Regions from separate parts of the Sodalis sp. RH20 genome, predicted to be linked through region 2. Evidence: predicted binding sites of a transcription regulator. Region 2 holds the regulator's gene; the other holds the start of a gene.
The links. Region 2 encodes PhoB, which activates phosphate uptake and scavenging genes when phosphate is short. Its sites were predicted from a motif close to CTGTCATAAAACTGNCNNAT; they were not measured.
Positions count from the first base shown of each region.

Region 1: the regulator PhoB is predicted to act here: its motif matches at 4,901-4,920, upstream of pstS (phosphate ABC transporter substrate-binding protein PstS).

Region 1 covers NZ_CP178733.1:4,760,117-4,771,072, reverse strand. The annotation lists gene yieH (6-phosphogluconate phosphatase) at 1-223, shown strand, start outside; gene phoU (phosphate signaling complex protein PhoU) at 237-1,001, opposite strand; gene pstB (phosphate ABC transporter ATP-binding protein PstB) at 1,016-1,792, opposite strand; gene pstA (phosphate ABC transporter permease PstA) at 1,837-2,730, opposite strand; gene pstC (phosphate ABC transporter permease PstC) at 2,730-3,689, opposite strand; gene pstS (phosphate ABC transporter substrate-binding protein PstS) at 3,752-4,792, opposite strand; gene ACL2XM_RS21700 (anaerobic sulfatase maturase) at 4,949-6,181, opposite strand; gene ACL2XM_RS21695 (Crp/Fnr family transcriptional regulator) at 6,242-6,859, opposite strand; gene ACL2XM_RS21690 (sulfatase-like hydrolase/transferase) at 6,834-8,348, opposite strand; gene ACL2XM_RS21685 (solute:sodium symporter family transporter) at 8,345-10,036, opposite strand; gene glmS (glutamine--fructose-6-phosphate transaminase (isomerizing)) at 10,594-10,956, opposite strand, start outside.
Region 2 covers NZ_CP178733.1:3,403,808-3,414,763, forward strand. The annotation lists gene ACL2XM_RS15730 (cobalamin-independent methionine synthase II family protein) at 321-1,424, opposite strand; gene ACL2XM_RS15735 (PstS family phosphate ABC transporter substrate-binding protein) at 1,675-2,613, opposite strand; gene phoR (phosphate regulon sensor histidine kinase PhoR) at 2,610-3,947, opposite strand; gene phoB (phosphate response regulator transcription factor PhoB) at 3,972-4,661, opposite strand; gene sbcD (exonuclease subunit SbcD) at 4,873-6,186, shown strand; gene ACL2XM_RS15755 (AAA family ATPase) at 6,183-9,857, shown strand; gene ACL2XM_RS15760 (SDR family oxidoreductase) at 9,817-10,899, opposite strand.

The DNA of each region.
Region 1 (10,956 bases), 1.4 Mb from region 2:
GCTGGGGGTACCGGTGGCGCAATGCATTTTAGTCGAGGATTCGGTGTCCGGCGTCCAGGCGGGCATCGCCGCCGGCATGCCGGTATTTTACTATTGCGCCGATGCGCATAATCCGCCGATTGACCACCCGCTGGTCACCCGCTTTGATGATATGGGTCAGCTGCCGGCGTTATGGCGCGCGCGGGGATGGGCGTTGACCGGCGCACCGGAAGTATTGGTATGATCGGCCAGGATTATTATTCCTTCGGCGGACTGGCCTCGCCGCCGGCATCCGCGGCCTTATCTTTACCCGTGCCCGTCAGCAGCGTTTCCAGCGCGTCGCCGCCCACATGGCGGAAGTCCTGTCCCTTAACAAAATAGAAAATATATTCGCAGATATTCTGGCAGCGATCGCCGATACGCTCGATGGAGCGGGCGCAAAACAGCGCCGTCAGCACGCTGGGAATAGTGCGGGGATCTTCCATCATATAGGTCATCAGCTGACGGACGATACCCTCGTATTCCTGGTCGACTTTTTTATCCTCGCGATAAATCCGGATCGCCTCATCCAAATCCATGCGCGCAAAGGCGTCCAGCACGTCATGAAGCATCTGCACCGTATGGCGTCCAAGCGACTCCAGGCTGACCAGCATCTGCAAATGCTGCTGGGAGTATTTTTCCAGCGCGGTACGGCAGATTTTATCCGCGCCGTCGCCGATACGCTCCAGTTCGGATATGGTTTTGATGATCGATATCACCAGGCGTAAATCGCTGGCGGTAGGCTGGCGCTTGGCAATAATACGCACACAGGCCTCATCAATGGCCACCTCCATCGCATTCACCTTGACGTCCCCGGCGATGACCCGTTTGGCCAATTCTTCATCCTGGCTGTGCATCGCGCTGATGGCGTCGGTAAGCTGTTGCTCCACCAGGCCGCCCATCGCCATCACCTGGGTGCGTATGTGTTCCAGTTCGGCGTTAAACTGGCCGGAAATATGCTTATTGAGATTCAGGTTTTCCATGATATATCCCGTTATTAACCATAGCGGCCAGTAATATAATCTTCGGTTTGTTTGTTCTTCGGTGCGGTGAAAATGCTATCCGTATCGTTGAATTCAATTAACTCGCCGAGATACATAAATGCCGTGTGATCGGAGCAACGCGCCGCCTGCTGCATATTATGCGTCACTATCACCACGGTATAATCCGCTTTCAATTCTGAAATCAGCTCTTCGATACGTCCGGTCGAGATCGGATCCAGGGCTGAACAGGGCTCATCGAGCAACAGCACATCGGGGCGAATGGCAATGCCGCGCGCGATACATAAACGCTGCTGCTGGCCGCCGGACAGGCTATAACCGCTCTGGTGCAATTTGTCCTTGGTTTCGTTCCACAGCGCCGCTTTGGTCAGCGACCACTGCACGCGCTCCTCCATCTCGCTGCGCGACAGTTTCTCAAACAGGCGCACGCCGAACGCGATATTGTCATAAATAGACATCGGAAAGGGGGTCGGCTTCTGGAACACCATGCCGACCCGGGCGCGCAGCAGGGAAACATCGCGCTTATCGGTGAGGATATTGTCCCCGTCCAGCAGGATCTCCCCTTCGGCGCGCTGCTCCGGATAAAGCTGGTACATTTTATTAAAGCAACGCAACAGCGTGGATTTACCGCAGCCGGACGGGCCGATAAAAGCCGTCACCTGGTTACGGGCAATGTCCAGGCTGATATTTTTCAGCGCATGAAATTTACCGTAATAAAAATTCAGATCGCGAACCTGTACTTTGCTGTCGTTGGCGTTGTTGATCCCGCTCATGCAACACTCTCTCTTTCGATCAAAGACGCGTCGGCGCCTGACGCTTAATAGGTTTTTTTGGCGAAAATAATCCGCGCGATAATGTTCAGCAACAGCACGCACAGGGTAATCAGCAGCACGCCGGCCCAGGCCAGCTGTTGCCATTCGGCAAACGGGCTCATGGCGAATTTGAAAATCGTCACCGGCAGGTTGGCGATGGGCTGCATGAGATCGGTACTCCAGAACTGGTTGGAGAGCGAGGTAAACAGCAGCGGCGCCGTTTCGCCGGCAATGCGCGCCACCGCCAGCAATACGCCGGTGATGATGCCGGAAACCGAGGCCTTAAGCGTGATGGCGGAAATCATTTTCCATTTCGGCGTACCCAACGCATAGGCAGCCTCACGCAGCGTATCGGGCACCAGCCGCATCATGTTTTCCGTGGTACGGATAACAATCGGCACCTGCAGCAGCGCCAGGGCGATCACCCCGGCCCAGCCGGAGAAATGCTCCATTTTCGCCACCACCAGCGTATAGACAAACAAACCGATAACGATGGACGGCGCGGACAGCAGGATATCGTTAATAAAACGGATCACTTCCGCCAGCGCGGACTTACGCCCGTATTCCGCCAGGTAAATCCCCGCCATGATGCCCAGGGGCGTGCCGAAAACAGTGGCCCAGAGAATCAGCAATCCGCTGCCGGCCAGGGCATTGGCCAGCCCTCCGCCGGCGGTATTGGGCGGCGGCGTCATTTCGGTAAACAACGCCAGCGACATACCGTCAAAACCCCGGCTTACCGTGGTCAGCAAGATCCAGCATAACCAGAACAGGCCGAAGGCCATGGTGATCATGGATAATAACAGCGCCAGACGGTTCTTCTGCCGCCGCCAGGACTGCATTTTACGCCGCGCTTCCATTTGTGGCGCGGTATGGGTCATTTGGTGCTCGACGGTCGCCATTATTTGACCCCCTCGTTTTTCGCCAGGCGCATTATCATGAATTTGGAGCAGGCCAGCACGATAAAGGTAATCACAAACAGGATTAACCCCAGCTCCATCAGCGCGGCGGTATGCAGACCCGCCTGGGCTTCGGCGAACTCATTGGCCAGCGCCGAGGTAATGCTGTTGCCCGGGCTAAACAGGGAAATGCTGTCCAGCTGGTTGGTATTGCCGATGATAAAGGTCACCGCCATGGTTTCGCCCAGCGCCCGTCCCAGGCCCAGCATCACGCCGCCGATCACGCCGTTTTTGGTGAAGGGCAGCACGATACGCCAGATCACTTCCCAGGTGGTGCAGCCGATACCGTAGGCCGACTCCTTCATCAACACCGGCGTTTGCTCAAACACATCGCGCATCACGGCGGCAATATACGGGATGATCATGATAGCCAGGATAATACCGGCGGCCAGGATGCCGATACCAAACGCCGGCCCCGAAAACAGGACGCCGATAAAAGGGATGGTCGACATCACATCGCCCAGGGGCTGTTGAAAATACTGGGCGAACAGGGGAGCAAAAACAAACAACCCCCACATGCCGTAGACAATGCTTGGGATGGCCGCCAACAGCTCAATGGCGACGCCAAGGGGACGCTTCAACCAGTTGGGGGCAAGCTCGGTAAGGAACAGGGCGATGCCGAAGCTGACCGGAACGGCAATCAGCAACGCGATAAAAGAGGTCACCAGGGTGCCGTAGATAGGAACCAGCGCGCCGAATTTTTCACCGGGCGGATCCCACTCCTTGGTCCACAGGAACGCGAAGCCGAACTTTTCCATGCTCGGCCACGAAGCGACAATCAGCGAAACGATAATTCCGCCCAACATCAATAAGGTAATCAATGCGGCCAACCTGACCAACGTACCGAATATCAGGTCGCCTTGTTTACCGGGGGCATGCCGTGCCGGCGTATTGTCAGCCATAGAGTACTCTTTTTGTTGGTTCGTAATCCCTTCCCGTAAGGGAAGGGACGAAACACAAGGACTTAGTAGAGCGCTTTACCGTTACTGTCTTTGATATTGGCCTTCCAGGCGGCGCGGATCTGTTCGACCACGTCCTTTGGCAAGGTGGCGTAGTCAAGGGCGTTAGCCTGGTCGGCACCCTTGTTGTAGGCCCAATCGAAGAATTTCAGGGTTTCGCGGCCCTGCTCAGGCTTGGTTTGGGTAGTATGCAACATAATAAACGTGGTGGAGGTGATCGGCCAGGCATTGTTGCCCTTCTGGTTAGTCAGATCCTGGGCAAAAGATTGCTGCCAGTTGACGCCTTTCGCCGCCGCGCTGAAGTTATCCTGCGTCGGCATTACCGGCTTGCCGTCGGCGGAAATCAGCTTGGTGTAGGCCAGGTTGTTCTGCTTAGCGTAGGCGTACTCCACATAACCGATGGAACCCGGCAAACGCTGGACAAAGGCGGCGATGCCGTCATTGCCCTTGCCGCCCAGTCCGACCGGCCAGTTAACCGTGGAACCGGCGCCGATTTTTTCTTTCCAGGTCGCATTCACCTTGGACAGATAGCTGGTGAAGACAAACGACGTGCCGGAACCATCGGCGCGGCGTACCACGGCGATATTCTGATCAGGCAGCTTCAGGCCCGGGTTCAGCTTGGTGATGGCCGGGTCGTTCCATTTTTTGATGTTGCCCAGGTAAATTTCACCCAGGGTATGGCCGTCCAGGGTCAGTTCGCCGCTTTTGATTCCCGGTACGTTGATGGCCAGCACCACGCCGCCAATCACGGTCGGAAATTGGAATAAACCTTCTTTCTTCAGGTCGCCATCGCTTAAAGGAGCATCGGACGCGCCGAAATCAACGGTATTGGCGATAATCTGTTTAATGCCGCCGGAAGAACCGATGCCCTGGTAGTTAACCTTTACGCCGGTTTCTTTTTGATAGGTATCAGCCCATTTAGCATAAACCGGGGCGGGGAATGTGCCGCCGGCACCTGTCAGGTTGGCGGCAGCGAACGAAGAAATACTCGCCAGGGCGAACGTAGCTGCTACAACACTGGCAACGGTGGTATGCATCAGTCTCATAATCCCTCCTGTGGGATATTTAAAATCGGCCCATGGCCGTTTTCTTCAATTATTATAATTGCTGCAGGAGGGAAAATAGGACAATTAGGTTACAGATACATGTCGGTAATATGACATTTTTATGACACCGGGATGGGTACCTATTTTAATGGCATATTAGCCTTTTTTTTCAATCCCCGCCTCCGCAATCCGATCAATATCGCGCATAATGCCGGCGGCCGGCCGATGGTGCGCCAGTTCGCCGGCCATATACGCCATATAGGGCGCGATATGGGAAAAAATAGCTTTATAGCCGGGGCAAAGATGATTATGCCACTGGCCCCCGATGCGGTGAATACGGTGCTTAGGACAGCCGCCGTGACAGGCAAACCGATAGTCGCATGACAAACACGGCGTCGCCACATTGGCTTTTAGCTGGCCGAACTGGCGCTGTTTTTTCCCACCGGCCATGGCGGCCAGGTTCCCTGTCATCAGATTGCCCAGTCTATGCTCAGGGTAGACGAAATGATCGCAGCTATAGATATCGCCGTTCTGCTCGACGACCAGGCCCTGGCCGCAGGTGGGCTGCATCACGCACAGGCTTGGCATCACGCCGCACCAGGCGGCCAGCGCATTATCGAATAGCTGCACAAACACCGTGCCGACATCATGCCGTACCCAGTAGTCAAACAGGGTATTGATAAACGTGCCGTAGGCTTCGCCGCTCACCGACCATGGCGTCAGCGTTTTATCCGCCGTCGACCGGGGATAAATCAATTCCCCCCGCGCGGCTCCGGACAACCTTTGTTCCACGGCCGGGATAAATTGCACATACTGCGCGCCCAGCTCTTGCGTGATAAAAAGATATATTTCCAGCGGCGCCTGGGCGGTTTTATCGTTCACCACGCTCAATACGTTGTAATCTATATGATATTCCTTAAATATCCGGATGGCGTTGATCACGCTGTCAAATACCGGCCGGCCGCTGGCGGTATGGCGATAATGATTATGCAGCCTGGCGGTGCCGTCCACGGAAATACCCAGCAGGAAATGATTATCGGCAAGAAAACGGCCCCATTGATCGTTTATCAATACGCCGTTGGTTTGCATGCTGTTGGTAATCCTTTTTCCCCGTGCGTAACGCTGCTGATAGCGCAGCGCGGCGGCATAAAAGTCAATTCCGGCCAGGGTCGGCTCGCCGCCCTGCCAGGCAAACATGACCTCGTCGCCAGCGCTGGCGTCAATATACTGCTTAATAAATTCCCTGAGCACATCGTCGGCCATATGCTTCGACGCCGATGCTCCGGCGGGTAACAGGGTATTTTTTTTGTCCACATAAAAACAATAATCGCAGTGAATATTGCATTGATAACTGGTGGGTTTCGCCATCAGGGAAAACGGGCGTTTCATAACCGCGACTCCAAACAATATTGCGCGTCAAATACCATGCCGCACCGGCAGCGGCGGCAGTTAACCGGTAAATTCATCCGGCAACAGTCCCTGTAGCTTGAGCTCACTGCCATGGCGGATGGCGGTTTCCGTTTCGCAACCCGCGTATTCGGCAATTTCACGCCAGGTCCATTCATAGCCCGGCCATTGCCGGTATAAATAGTGAATGCCCAGTAATACCCGTTGCTGGGATTTATCGTAGGCCATGCTGGCCAGCCTTTTTTCCGCCTCGCCCAGATCACGCGCCAGCCGCATGAACAAATAGACATTCAGGCGCGGATAGCGGCATAAAAACCGCTGCGGCTGATAGGGGGTAATGCGCGTTACCGTAGCGGTGCGCTGCACGCGCGAGGAACAGTGGTAAAACGTATTACCGAACAGGCTGCGGTAGCCGAAAAAATCACCGGGGCCAAACAGGCGGATCAGGCACACCTTACCGTTCTCCAGCATATGGTACAGCCCCACCAATCCACTGTGCAGGTAATAAAAAGAGAGGGCCTCATCCTCCTGGGGATAAATGCGCGTTTGCTTCGGCAACTGATCCAGCCGGGTAAACATGGCGTGTTCGCTGCCGGACAATTCTGCGAATACGGCGCGGCCCTCGTCCCCATCCTCAGAATTTTTGTCTTTTTTCCTCAATTTTTACTCCCTTGGTCGGCAGGCCGGTATCATAATCCCTGACCACCGGCGAGACGTAATCATCCGGTTTAGGACGAAACGCGCCCAGCCATTGCTCATGCCTGTCGGGCCGCCACGGGCGCATGGCCCAGCGATAGCTGCGAAACGGATCGCGAATACTATCCATATAGTCTACTAAGCTATCATGCAATGCATTACGCCGTTCCGCATAGTCGTCCCGGCCAATCAGGTTTATCAGTTCCTCGGGATCGTTGCGCCGGTCATAGAGTTCATCATCGTCAAACAGATTAATCACCAGTTTTAAATCATTGGTGACCCAGGCGCGCATCGGGATAAAACCGCCGAAGCTGTCATGTTCTATTTCATAACGGTTAAATTCCACCATGACCGACCGCTCCCGTTCCCGCTCCGCCGACGACAGCATAGGCAGCAGGCTTTCGCCGTGCAGCGACGGCGGCACCGGGATACCGGCAATCGATAATAACGTCGGCAACAGGTCGATATGGCTCACCGGTGTATCAATCTCCCGCGCCGGCAGGCCGGGCCCGTGGATGATAAAGGGAATGCGGCAGATGTCGTCATAGCCTGCCGAGCCTTTGCTGATAAGTTGATGCGCTCCCATCATTTCACCGTGATCGGAGGTATACACTATCCAGGTATTTTCCCATTCGTCGGGGGTAAGGTGGTTCAGCACGCGTCCTATCTGGTCGTCGACAAAATCATTGCAGGCAAAATAAATCGGATGATGATAGGTGGCGCCATCCGTTACCGGCGACGGCATCGCCCTGGCCCACAAACGCTGGTGCATCGGTTTATCGCTGAGATCATCGGTTCCTTTTGCGCCCAGCGGGTAATGGAAATCGGCAAAACGGTCGAGATAACGCGGCGGGCAGGTAAAGGGATGATGCGGCTCATCGTAAGAAAGCACCAGCAGGAACGGTTTCTCGCGCCGCAGGCGCTGCTTATCGATAAAATGTATCGCGCGCTGGCTGATGCGATAGCCCCAGGTAAATTCATCATCAATCTGATGTTGTTCAAGTTCTTCCTTTGAATTCAGCCCGTTGCGCCATAAGCTGATTTTTTCTTCCGGCAGGTCATGCAGGTAATTAGCGCCATCGTACCAATATTCCGCCGCCCATTCCGGCGGACAGATGCCGGTGCCGAAATAGTCGTGGCCATCAAGATGCCATTTACCGATATAGGCGGTTTGCCAGCCGGCATCCTGAAAATAGTTGCCCAGGGTGCGCATATTCTTACCCGGCGCCAGATTATTGGTCCAGGGACCGCTTTGGTTGGAATACAGGCCGGTGAACAGGCCCGCGCGCGCCGGGGTGCACAGCGGCGCGGTGGTAAATGCCGAATTGAATTTGGCCCCGCGCCCGGCCAGCGCATCGATATGCTCGGTATGCAGGGGAAGGCCGGTATAGCACCCGACCATATTGGTGGCCTGCGTATCGGTCATGATAAAAATAATATTAGGTTGCATCAGGCGATTTCCTCCCGGGTTTTGGTTTTTCTCAAACCGGCGAATATCAGCCAGCCGGAAATGGCGACAACGGTTATGCCCGCGATCCAGCATAACCAGAGGCTGTGCCAGCCACCGAAGCGGGCGAGAAAGGCATAAATAAATATCATCGCCGCAATAACGCCGACGGAGGCGATTTTTACCGACCGCCACGGCGACATATCCACCGCCAGGGAATCATGGAAGACAAACGGGGTGGCGCGCGGCGCAAGTTTACCGATAACCAGCATCACCAACGCGTTCAGGCAAAACGTTATCGCCAGCACATACAGGAAATGAATAGGGAAATGGAAAACGTAATTGATCAGGATATAGCTGACGATACCTAACAGCAGCGCCAGCTTAGCCGCCATGGCCGGGATACGCGGGAAAAAGAACCCCATGATGATAATGGTGACCAGGGGAACGTTGTACACCCCGTTAAGCTGCTTCATCCAGCTGTATAATCCTTCGGGGGCATTGGCAATGCCGGGGGCCACCACCACCGACACCAGCGCCAGGATCAGGGCGAAATAACGCCCCACCAACACCTGTTTTTTGGACGTGGCGTCAGGATTGATAATACGGCTGTAGATACCCATGCTGAATAAGGTGCTGGCGCTGTTTAAAAACCCGTTGAACACGCTGATAATGGCGCCGAACAGCACGGCGCCGAAAAAACCGACCAGGGGCGCGGGCAGGATCTGGTTGACCAGCACCGGGTAGGCCATATCCGCCTTGGGCAGCCCTTGATACAGGTGATAGGCGATAACGCCGGGCAGGACCAGGATTATCGGGTCGAGCATTTTCAGCAGCGCCGTCAGCAGCGCGCCTTTTTGCCCTTCGGCCAGGTTCTTGGCGGCCAGGGTACGCTGGACGATGCCCTGGTTGGTACACCAGTAAAAGGTATTCACCAGCACCAGGCCGGTCAAGGCGGCGCCGATGGGCACCGGGTCATGGGCGCCACCGATGGAGTTGAGGCGCTCGGCATGATCCGCCGTCAGTGTATTCAGGCCGGCGATAACACTGCCGCCGCCAAGCGCCATCAGCCCGAAAAACGGCACCATCAGCCCGCCAATCACCAGGCCGATGCCATTGACGACATCGGCGACGGCAATCGCGCGCAGTCCGCCGATAACCGCGTACAGGGTGCCTATCGCGCCAAGGGCTATCACCATGACTATCGTCGCGCTGCCCTGGCTCAGCCCGGTAAGGTCGCTGAAATGAAACAGGCTGTTGAGCGCCAGCGAGCCGGAGTAGAGTACTATGGGCAGAAAACAGACGCCGGTGGCGATTAAAAAACAGCAGTCCACCATAATACGCGTGGTTTTGTCGTAGCGTTCTTCGATAAAATCCGGAATGGTAATAATGCCCCGCTGCAAATAACGCGGTAAAAACACCAGCGCCAGCAGGACCAGGGGAATAGCTGAAATCACCTCCCATGCCATCACCGACATGCCGAATTTATAGGCCTGTCCGCTCAGGCCGACCAATTGTTCCGTTGAAAGATTGGTCAGCATCAGCGATGCGGCAATTATTGGCGCTTTAAGGGAACGACCGGCCAGGAAATAGCCCTGCTGGGTATGGGTATCGTTTTTCCTTACTTTCCACCAGGTAACAATAGCGACAAGGCACGTAAAAAATACAAAAGAAAATATCTGTAGGCTATTCATAAATCGCACCTTTTAGTTATAAAAATATCAGCATAGATGTGACCCTTCCAATAAAATCAGAATAGTGGGCGGTCGATTAATGAGAGAAATGCGCAGCTTAAGCCGTTACGATTATTCCGTTCGGTACAGGCAAGCGGCGAGCGGAACCATGCCGCACGTCAGGCGGCATTTCCCGCGGTAAAAACCCAGGAGAAAGTCGTCGCAGGCCAGACAAGCCGGTAATAGTGTATTGTTGACATGACAGATGTTTTACACTTTTCAGCACCCTATTTTTATGACCGTTGTCATAAGCCGGCATGACCCCGCTCACATAATCATTATTGTTATATTCCGGGTGGGAACAAGAAGTTTCTCGTAAATAACCATGCGTAAATTAATTAAGCTTATTTGAATTACGCATTTGCAATATCAATATAAGGAAAAGGATTTATTGGGGTGTGATCGGGCAAAAAAAAATCCGCTGGGGCTTTGCCATCCCCACCGGATCCGATTAACGCTGTGTCGGTTTTTGCGATCACTTTGCAAGCGGCGGCTTAGGTGCCGCCGCAGACGCGGGGTTACTCCACCGTCACCGATTTTGCCAGATTACGCGGCTGGTCGACATCCGTGCCTTTGATCAGCGCAATATGATACGCCAGCAGCTGCAACGGCACCGTGTAGAATATCGGCGCCACAATCTCTTCTACGTGCGGCAGCGGGATGATTTTCATATTTTCGCTGTCGGTAAAACCGGCGTTCTCTTCGGCAAAGACATATAACAGGCCGCCGCGGGCGCGCACTTCCTCGATGTTCGACTTGAGTTTTTCCAGCAATTCATTATTGGGGGCAATAACGATTACCGGCATATCGGCGTCGATCAGCGCCAGCGGGCCGTGTTTCAGCTCGCCCGCCGCATAGGCTTCGGCGTGGATATACGAAAT
Region 2 (10,956 bases):
GGCCTGTTTGCCGGGACCGGAGCGCTAAAAGGGTGCAAAACGGCGTGAAACATGCAATAACCGGCGCAATTTAAACGTTTAAAGCGCGGTAAGGCAATAGTTGAAGATAAAAGCAGAATGATAAGCCAAAAAAATACCCTAAAAGCAGTGAATACTTTCATAGCCTGGGTAATTTCTGCTACAAGATAGTTGAAGGGACGCGCTTTTAACTATAACAGAACGGCATGGATACCGGTGGCACCCCCGGGCCGCCCCTTAACCCGCGGCGACCATGCCCGCCCGCGGTATTTTGCCGCGGGCGGGATAGCCGGGCGCTGGCGTTACCAGGCGCGGCCCGCAACATCCAGCACTAGCCGCAGTTTGTCCCATTGCTGGGCTTCGGTCAGGCTATTGCCTTCTTCCGTCGAGGCGAAGCCGCACTGCGGGCTCAGGCACAGCTGGTCCAGGCTGATATAACGGGTGGCCTCGCGCAAGCGCGCCAGCACCGCCTCAGGATCTTCCAATTCACCGGTTTTGGAGGTGATAAGGCCCAGCACCGCCTGCTGGCGGCCGGGCTTGATAAACCGCAGCGGTTCAAAACCGCCGGCGCGCTCGGTGTCATATTCCAGGAAAAAGGCGTCGACCTTGACCTCGCCGAACAGGATAGGCGCCACCGGCTCATAACCGCCCTCGGAAATCCAGGTGGAGCGGAAATTGCCGCGGCAAACATGCAGGCTAACCACCAGATCGTCCGGTTTGCCCGCCAGCGCTTGATTGAGCACATCCGCATAGATGCGCGCCAATTGCCGCGGATCCTCGCCGCGCTCGCGGATCTGGCGCTGCTGGTCCGTCGAACACAGATAAGCCCACACGGTATCGTCAAGCTGCAGGTAACGGCAGCCGGCATCGTAAAAGGCGCGGATAGCGTCATGCCAGGCCTGGGCCAGATCGGCGAAATACGCCGCCAGATCAGGATAGACGCCGGCGTCGATGGCGCCGCGCCCGCCGCGAAAATGCATCACGCTCGGGCTGGGTATGGTCATTTTAGCCACCGCGTCTCCGGCCACGCTGCGCAGATAGCGGAAATCCGCCAGCATCGGATGCTGGCGGAACGCCACCTTGCCGGTGACCTTAATGCTGCGCGCCTTGGTCTGCACCCCGGAAAACTGGATACCCTGGTCGACATCGTAGCCTTCCACCCCGTCCAGCCCCTCAAAAAAATCGAAATGCCACCAGGCGCGGCGAAACTCGCCGTCGGTGACCACCTGCAGCCCCAGACCGCGCTGCAGTTCCACCACCCGGCGGATCTCGGTATCCTCGACGGCACGCAGCTGCGCGGGAGTAATGGCCCCTTGCTGCAACTGCCTGCGGGCCTGTTTAATCGCCTCGGGGCGTAATAAACTGCCCACCACATCAGCGCGAAAGGGAGGCGTATTTCTTTGCATGTTTGAGCTCCGGCGTTATTTTGCCGGCCTGGACAAGGCCCGCAAGATAATAAGATTTAATGAATAGTTCAGGATGTAAACTTTCCCGGTGGGCAATAGTTTCCGTCGGTGACATATAGACATCCGGACGTCTATAATGCCCGCATCCATACTAGCACGCGGCGGCGCATCGCCATGGCGAAGAAAATTCACCCGTGTTGAACATTATTCATGATCACCCGCGGGCGACGGCCCACCCTGCCGACACACCTCATTGCAGCCCGATATCCCGGCGCGCCTGTAGCCTTATGGGTTCAGGCAAGGGCTGGTAGCCGCCCTGGCGGGCGAGGTTTTGGCCCTGGGGCGACAAAATACGGTCCATAAAGGCGGCGGTGACCGGCGCCAATGGGGTATCAGGGGGCTTATTCAGATAAATATAGAGATAGCGCACCAGCGGATAGTCGCCGTTAAGCAAGGCCGACTCGTCCGGCGTCACCTGGCGGCCGGCCTCGTCGGTTAACGGCAGGATCCGCACGCCGGCGGTATGAAACCCCATGCCGGCGTAACCAATGGCGTTGCGCGACGCGCTTACCGCCTGCGCCACCGAAGCCGACCCGGGCAGTTCATTGACTGATGCCAGCAGGTCACCGCCGCACAGCACGCGCTGGCGGAAAAAACCATAGGTACCGGAGGCGGAATTGCGGCCATAGCGCAGCAGGGCCATATCGGCCCACCGCCCGGTTAGGCCGAGTTCCCCCCAGCGGGTGACGGCAGGGGCGTCGCCGCAGCTGCGGGTGATGGAAAAAATGGCGTCCAACTGGCGCAGGCGCAACCTGGGCAGGGGGTTATCCTGGTTGACTATAATCACCAGCGCATCCAAGGCCACCGGCACCGCCAGGGGCGGGTAGCCGTAATGGCGCTGGAACGCGGCGATTTCAGTCGCGTTCATCATGCGGCTCATCGGCCCGATTTGCGCCGTGCCCGCGGCCAGCGCCGTCGCCGCCGTCGCCGATCCGCCCGCCTGGATCTGCACGCCGACATCCGGATAGTCATGTCTGAAATCCGCCGCCCACAGGGCCATCATATTCGCCAGCGTATCGGAACCGCTGCTGGTGAGGCTACCCGACAGCACCGACAGCGGCCGCGCCGCCGCCGGCAGGGTCAACAGCAGGCAGAGCAGCCAGCCCAGGGTTTTTACAGCTTTTATCATCGGGATTTGACACGTGAAGGAGAAGTGGGGTTATTTTCGGCCAGGACGGGGAGGACAATCAACCGGTTGGGCAAGGTAAAAAAGAAGCGGGTACCCGCGCCCGGCTCGCTGATAACATCAAGATGGGCGTCATGATTGCCGAGCGCGTGCTTAACGATGGCAAGCCCAAGGCCGCTGCCGCCGGTCTGGCGCGAACGGGCTTTGTCAACCCGGTAAAAACGCTCGGTCAGGCGCGGTAAATGCTCCGGGGCGATGCCCGGCCCGTTATCGCTGACCTGAAACTGCGCGCCCTCAGCGGTACGCTGCCAGCACACCTCGATGCGGGTGCCCGGCGGCGTATGGATGACCGCATTGTATATCAGGTTCGACATCGCGCTGCGCAGCTGATCCTCATTGCCGCGCACCAGCAACTGTTCATTAACCCGGAACACGATCTCATGCCGTTCCTGGCTGAGCGCCCCGGCGCTTTGCTGCAGGCGCTTGAGAATGGCCGGAATATCGACGCGTTCATTGACCTCGCCCTGCGGCGCGGCCTCGATACGGGATAACACCAGCAACTGCTTGACCAGGCGCTCCATGCGCTGCGTCTGATCCTGCATGGTGTGGATGGCCTTGGCGCGCATGGCTTCATCCATATCCTGGTCGTTCATCATTTCCAGATATCCCTGCAACACCGTCAGCGGCGTACGCAGTTCATGGCTGGCATTGGCGAAAAAGTTGCGCCTGGCGCCTTCCAGCTGGCGCATCTGGGTCACGTCGCGGGCCACCATTAACAGCTGGTCGTCGGTATAGGGCATCACGCGGAATTCAACGTAACGTTGCTTATTGAGCAGCAGGGTCAAGGGGCGCTCGAACGACTGGCCCTGGATATAGCTGTTGAATTCAGGATAGCGCAGCAGGTTAAGGATATGCTGGCCGTTGTCTTCCGGCCAGCGAAACCCGAGCAGCTGCTGCGCCAGGCCGTTGCACCAGAAAATATGGCCGTCGTCGGTCAACATCACCAGCGCATCAGGCAAGGTTTCCGCGCCGCTGCGAAAGCGTTTGAACAATGTCGCCAGTTCACGCCGCCGCCGCCGGTGGCGCAACTGCATCTGATGCAGGCCATAGAACAGCGGTTCCCAGCTTCCCCGCCCTTCCGGCGGCGTATGCCGGAGATCGACCCATAACCAGCGGGACAGCCGCAGTTGGTAATAATAGTTGCGCACCAGCGCGGCCAGCAGCGCCGCCACCAACAGCCAGGCCAGGTGGCCGACAAAAAGCGACAACAGCAGGGCCGGCAGGCAAAACAGCCCCAGTTCCAGCAAAATCTTACGCCAGGATAAACGTTCCAGCACCGGCAGAGCTCCCCTTATACCGCGCTAATAGCGCGCGGAAAAACGATAGCCGGTGCCGCGGACCGTCTGCACCATCCGATCGTGACCGCCGGTTTCCAGCGCTTTGCGCAGGCGGCGAATATGCACATCAACCGTCCGGTCCTCAACATACACATTAGTGCCCCAGACATGATTTAACAACTGTTCCCGGCTATATACCCGCTCGGGATGGGTCATGAAAAAGTGCAGCAGTTTAAATTCGGTCGGTCCCATCTCCAGGGCCAGTTCGTTGGAGGTTACCCGGTGCGACGACGGATCCAGGCTTAAGCCCTGCAGCTCAATCTTATCTTCCACCGCCATCGGCGAAATACGGCGCATCACCGCCTTGATCCTGGCCAGCAGCTCCTTGGGCGAGAACGGTTTGGTGATATAATCATCGGCGCCCACTTCCAGCCCCCGCACCCGGTCTTCCTCCTCGCCGCGCGCGGTCAGCATCATGACCGGAATATCGCGGGTCAATACCTCGCGTTTCATATGTTTGATAAATTGAATTCCCGAACCGCCTGGCAACATCCAGTCGAGCAATACCAGATCCGGATAAGGCTCCGCCATACGGCTGACCGCCGTGCCGTAGTCTTCGGCTTCGATGGGCTGGAAGCCATTCTGTTCAAGTACGAAGCACACCATTTCACGAATCGGCGCTTCGTCTTCCACGACTAATATGCGTTTTGCCATTTTTTCCTGCCATTAATCTCTGCGGTTAACGTGCCCGGGCATTATGCGTCACTTTTATGACAGATTTATTAAAATCAGCCCATCGTGCCAGAAGCATAGCGGATGGCGGTTTTTTTTCGTCCCGGGTTGCCAAATTAACAGCTTTACGTCGGCATCGCCCGGGGTAAGGTTTATACTCTCGCCCTGACTTTTACACTCTGGCTGGAGCGTCATGCGGATCATTCACACTTCTGACTGGCATCTGGGTCAGTCGTTTTTCACCAAAAACCGCGCCCGGGAGCACCGCGCCTTCCTGCAATGGCTGGTGGCGCAGGTGGCAGAACGGGATATCGACGCGGTGATCGTGGCCGGCGATATCTTTGATACCGGCACCCCGCCCAGCTATGCCCGCGAACTGTTCAATCGTTTCGTGGTGGCGTTGCAGCCGACCGGTTGCCAGCTGATCATACTGGCGGGCAATCATGACGCGGTGGCGACACTGAACGAATCCCGGGCGCTGCTGGCCTGCATGCATACCCGGGTTATCGCCGGCGGCGGGTTCGGCGCCCGGGACGATGACGACAACGCCGACGGCGACCGCGAAGACAGCGGCGGGCAACCGGTTTTTGTACTGAACGATCGTAGTGGAAAGCCGGGGGCGATACTGTGCGCCATCCCCTTTTTACGCCCGCGGGATGTGCTGACCAGCCGCGCCGGAGAATCGGGGGATGATAAACAGCGGGCGCTGATGGACGCCATCGCCGCATATTACCAGGCGCTATATGACCGGGCGCTGGCCCTGCGCGCCAAGTTGCCCGGCCGGCTGCCGATTATCGCCACCGGACACCTGACCACGGTGGGCGCCGCCACCACCGATTCGGTACGCGATATTTATATCGGCAGCCTGGACGCGTTTCCCGCCCAGCTGTTTCCTCCGGCGGATTATATCGCCCTCGGCCATATCCACCGCCCGCAGTGCGTGGGCGGACAGCAGCATATCCGCTATTGCGGTTCGCCCATCGCCTTGAGTTTTGATGAGACCGGGCAGCCCAAGCAGATCAATATAGTCAGTTTCGACGCCGGGGGCGTGGCGGACATTTCCCCGGTTTTGATCCCGGAAACCCAGGCCCTGCGCCTGATAAAAGGCGACCTGGCGGACATCGAGGCGCAGTTGCGCTCGTTTAGCGATTACCCGGGGTCCACGCCCGTCTGGCTGGATATCGAGGTGGTGACAGACGCCTGGCTGAATGATATCCAGCAGCGTATCCAGCAGTTGGCGGCCGATTTGCCGGTGGAAATCGTGCTGTTGCGCCGTAACCGCGAGCAGCGGCTGTCGGCACTGGCGCGCCGGCAACGGGAAACGCTGGTCGAACTGAGCGCCGGGGACGTGTTTGAGCGGCGCCTGGCGCTGATCCCCTCCCCCGCGCCGGAGAACCTGGACGCCATACGCTTGCTCTATCGCCAGGTAACGGCGGACGTACAGCAAGGCGCCGCGGCGGAAAACCCGCTAGCGCCGGATGCCGCAACCAAAGGAGACGCCCGGTGAAAATCCTGACGCTGCGGCTGAAAAACATCAATGCGCTCAGGGGCGAGTGGAAAATTGATTTTACCGCCGACCCCTTCGACCGCGCCAGCCTGTTTGCCATTACCGGTCCCACCGGCGCCGGCAAGACCACTATTCTTGACGCCATCTGCCTGGCGCTGTATCACCGCACGCCCCGCCTGGACGCGTTGCCCGGCCAGGAATTGATGACCCGGCTGACCGCCGAATCGCTGGCGGAAGTCGAGTTTTCGGTCAAGGGCGTGGGCTATCGCGCCTTCTGGAGCCAGCGCCGGGCGAAAAACAGCCCGCAGGGCAAACTGCAAAACGCCAGGGTCGAACTGGCGCGTTTGGCCGACGGCGCCATCCTGGCGGATAAAATCAGCGATAAGCTGCGCCTGACCACCGAACTGACCGGCCTGGATTTCGCGCGTTTTACCAAATCGGTGCTGCTGGCGCAGGGGGATTTCGCCGCATTTTTAAACGCCGATGCGAAAAATCGCGCCGAACTGCTGGAGGAACTGACCGGCACCGATATCTACGGCCGCATTTCCGCTGAAATTTTCGAACGCCATAAAACGGTGCGCGGGGAACTGGAGGCACTGCGTACGCGCGCCGCCGCCATCGAACTATTGAGCGAACCCCAACTGCGGGAACTTGACGCCGAGCTGGATAGCCTGCGCCTGGAGCAGGCCCGGCTGAACGCCGAACAATCGCAGTCGCAACGGCATCACGCCTGGCTGGAGCGGCAGCGCCAGTTGACCGGCGCCCTGGCGCAGGCACAGGCCCAGCGCCAGGCCGCGCAGGCGGCGGCGCAGGAAGCACAGGCGCCGCTGGCGCGACTGGCGCGCGGCGAACCGGCGGAATCCCTGCGCCCCCTGCTCGACGATCGGCAACGCAGCGCCGTGGACCTGGAACGGGCTGAGCAGGAGCTCGCCCGCGCGTGCGCGCTGGAGCTGCAAAGTCAGCAGGCGCTACAACCGCTGCGGGAACAGGCGGATACCGCCCGGCGGCGCTGGGAGCAGCACGCCCGGCATCAGTTGGCGCAACAGCAGTTGATAAACGACCATCTCGTGCCGCTGGACCAGAAAATCGCCGGGCTGGAACAACAGGCCGCGCAACAGGAGGAACAGCGGTTAGCCCAAACGGAACAGCAGCGGAAACGACAGGCGCTGCAGGCGCTGAAACAACAACAACATCATGAGGCCGGGCAACAGGCGCAGCTTGTCGCCCGCTATCTGCTTGAGCATGCCGCCTGCCGGCAATGGGGCGGGCAGCTCCCCCTCTGGCGCGAGCTGTTTGCCCGCCGCCGGCGCGAACAGCGCGACATCGACGAACTGGCCCGGCAAGGCGCGCAAATCACGCAGGAACTTGAACAACTCGATATTGCGCGCCAGAAGGAACTCAGCGCGTCGCAGGCCTGCCGGCAACGGGTAATGACCTTCACGGCGCAGTTGGCGGAACGTCAGGGCCTGCACGATGAGCAGGAATCCCGGTTCCCGTTGGCCGCGCTGCGCGCCGACTGGCAGCACAGCCAGCAGCAGCGCGGCCGGCGCGCCCTGATGTCGTCCCTGCTGCCGCAAATGGAGCGTGTAAGCCGCGATCTGGCGGCCAACCGCACGCGGGAAGATCAACTGCGGCGCGACTGCGACGATATTACCGCCGCGCTGGCGGCGCTGCGGCGCGCCGAGGCGGATAAGTCCGCCCTGCTGGACGAAATGACCGCGCGCCATCGCCTGGAAATGCATATCGTCTCGCTCGGGGAACTGCGCGGAGCGTTGCGACCGGGGGATCCCTGCCCCCTATGCGGCGCCACCGAGCATCCCGGCATCGCCCTATACCAGGACCTGCAGCCGCAACACACCGATCGGCGGCGGCAGGAACTGCTGCCGGAGGTGGAGCGGCTCAAGGCCGAAGTGGTGGCGGCGTTTACCCGTCTCGAGATGCTGCAGCAGGAGCAGCGCCAGGCGACGGCGCAACAGGTACGCCTGCAAGAGGAACTGGCGTTGCTGGACGACGCCTGGCGACAGGCCGCCGCCGGGCTGGATCTGGCGCCCGGCGAACACGCCGCCGCCTGGCTGGCTGAGCAGGACGCGCATGAGCAGGCATTGGCCCGGCAGTTGGAGGCGCGTGAACAGGACAACCAGGGGCTGCAGGCGGCCCGCGACGCCCTTGCCCAGGCCGACGGCGAATGGCAACGGCTCGACGCCCGTCTGGCGCTGAATGCCCAGCAGAAGGATGCGGTGACCCAACGTCTGCGGCAAACGCAGCAGCGCCGTCAGGAACAACAGCAACGGATGGACGAACTGGCGGCGCAAAGCAGCGAGGCTCTCGCCCAACTGGGACTGACCCTGCCGGCGGATTCCGCGGTTGACGCCTGGCTGGCCGAACGCCAGGAGGAGTGGCGGCAGTGGCAGTACCAGCAAGAGCGCGAACAGACGCTGAAAAACGACCTTATCGCGCTGGAAGGCGAACTGCGCGGCCACCGGGAAGCCCAGGCCGAACTGGCGCAACAGTTGGCCGACCTCGCGCAGCGGCAGCAGACAACCGGCAACGCGCTGCGCCTGGCGCGTGAAGAACGCCGCAAACTGGCCGGCGATGACAGCGTGGCGCAGCTCAACGCCCAACTGAGCACACGGGCCGGGGAAGTGGAGCGGGACCGGCGGCAGTCCGAACTCAGTGTACAGCAGGCGCAGGAAAAGCTGCATCTGCTGGCCGGTGAAATCCGCTCGCAGCGGCGGCGGCTTGAGGAACTGACTCAACAAGCGCAGCAGGCGGCGACGGCGCTGCGGCAGGCGCTGGCAAACAGCCCGTACGCCGGGCTGGCCGAGCTGCAGGCGGCCCTGTTGCCCGGGCAGGAGCGGGACCGGCTGCGTGAGCTGCGCGAGAAAATAAAGGAAGAGCGGCAGCGCGCGGAGGTGATGTGGCAGCAGGCGGAGCTGGCGCTGCGGCAACACCATGACGATCGTCCCGCCACCCTAGACGAGGCTGCCGACTCTGCCGCCGTGGAGCGAACGTTGGCCGATATTAAGGCATTATTATGGGAGCTGGCGCGGCGGCAAGGCCAGCTACAGCAGCAACTGGCAAGCCACCGCCAGCGCCAGCGCGATCAGCAGAGCCTGTTGGCGGAAATCAGCGCGGGCGAAGGCCGCTACGCCGACTGGAGCTATCTCAACGAGCTGATTGGCTCCAAAGAGGGCGACAAGTTCCGTAAGTTCGCCCAGGGTCTGACGCTTGAGCACCTGATTTATCTGGCGAACCAGCAGTTGTCCCGCCTGCACGGCCGCTATCAGCTGCAGCGCAAAACCGAGGCGGAGCTGGAGCTTGAAGTGGTGGATACCTGGCAGGCGGATGCCGTGCGCGACACCCGCACCCTTTCCGGGGGCGAAAGCTTTCTGGTGAGCCTGGCGCTGGCGCTGGCCCTGTCGGACCTGGTCAGCCACAAAACCCAGATTGATTCGCTGTTTCTCGACGAGGGCTTCGGCACGCTGGACGCCCAAACGCTGGATATTGCCCTGGATGCGCTCGATTCGCTTAACGCCACCGGCAAGATGATAGGCGTCATCAGCCATGTGGACGCCATGAAGGAACGCATCCCGGTGCAAATCAAAGTGAAAAAGATCAACGGCCTGGGCATCAGCAGGCTGGAGGCGCGTTATGCGGTGCGCCCGGAATAACGCGGCGCCGGCGGAATTCATCGAACAAGGCGTAGAACATCGCTTCGGTGTCGACAAAATCATGAAAACCGGAGCGGCGCGCCTTACTGCCGTCGGCAAACATATCGTAATCCCAGGAGAACACGAAATCGGCGAACGGCCAGCCCGACACCGCCTGATAATCCGGTGCGGATAAACGGTGCCGGCGGGTTAATTCCCGCCAGAGTTCCGTTTTATCCGCCATGACTTCCTTTAGCGGCATGGGCAATGGCGGCGCCAGATCCAATTCAAAATAGCCGGCAATTTTCGGCCACAGCTCACTCCAGCGGAACAGATCGCCGTTATTGATGTTAAACGCCTGGTTGCCCGCCCGGGGCTCGGTGGCGGCCCAGAGCGTGGCCCTCGCCAGCAGCCCCGCATCGGTCATTTCCATCAGCGCGTGGTAAGCGCCCGGTTTGCCGGGAAAACGCAGCGGCAACCCCAGCGCCTTGCAGATGGAGGCATAGACGGCAATGCTCATGGCCAGGTTCATCGGATTGCCCAGGGAAAAACCGCCCACCACCCCCGGCCGGATGGCGGACCAGGTCCAGCGTTTATTGCGCTGGCGTTGCTCCAGCCAGGTTTGTTGCGCCACGTTGAATTCCGGCGGCATATGTCCCGCATCGGTTTCCCGCGCCGGTGTCTTAAACGGCCCCAGGTGCGCGCCATAGACTTTATAGCCCTGCATCAGGCTGACATGCTCCAGTTTCCCGGCAACCGGCTCGATTGCCTCAACGACGTTTTTCAGCATCATCATATTGGGAACAACCAGTCCCGCCCAGTCGGACGCATCCTGGTAGGCGGCGTAGAAAATATGGGTAATGCCGGTCAGCGGGCGCAGCGCCCGGCCTGTCGCCTGCGCGTCCAGCAAATCCACCGCCAGGTAGCTGACGCCGGGCCGGTCGCGGCCGCCGCGGCGCGACAGGCCGATAACCTGCCACCGCCGGGATTCCAGTTCCGCGACGAGCCGGCCGCCGATAACGCCGTTGGCGCCCACCACCAGGGCAATCCGATTATTTTGCATGTGTTTTCTCCGCTGAAAAAAGACGATGCGTCACTATAATTGATAAGCAAAAAAGTG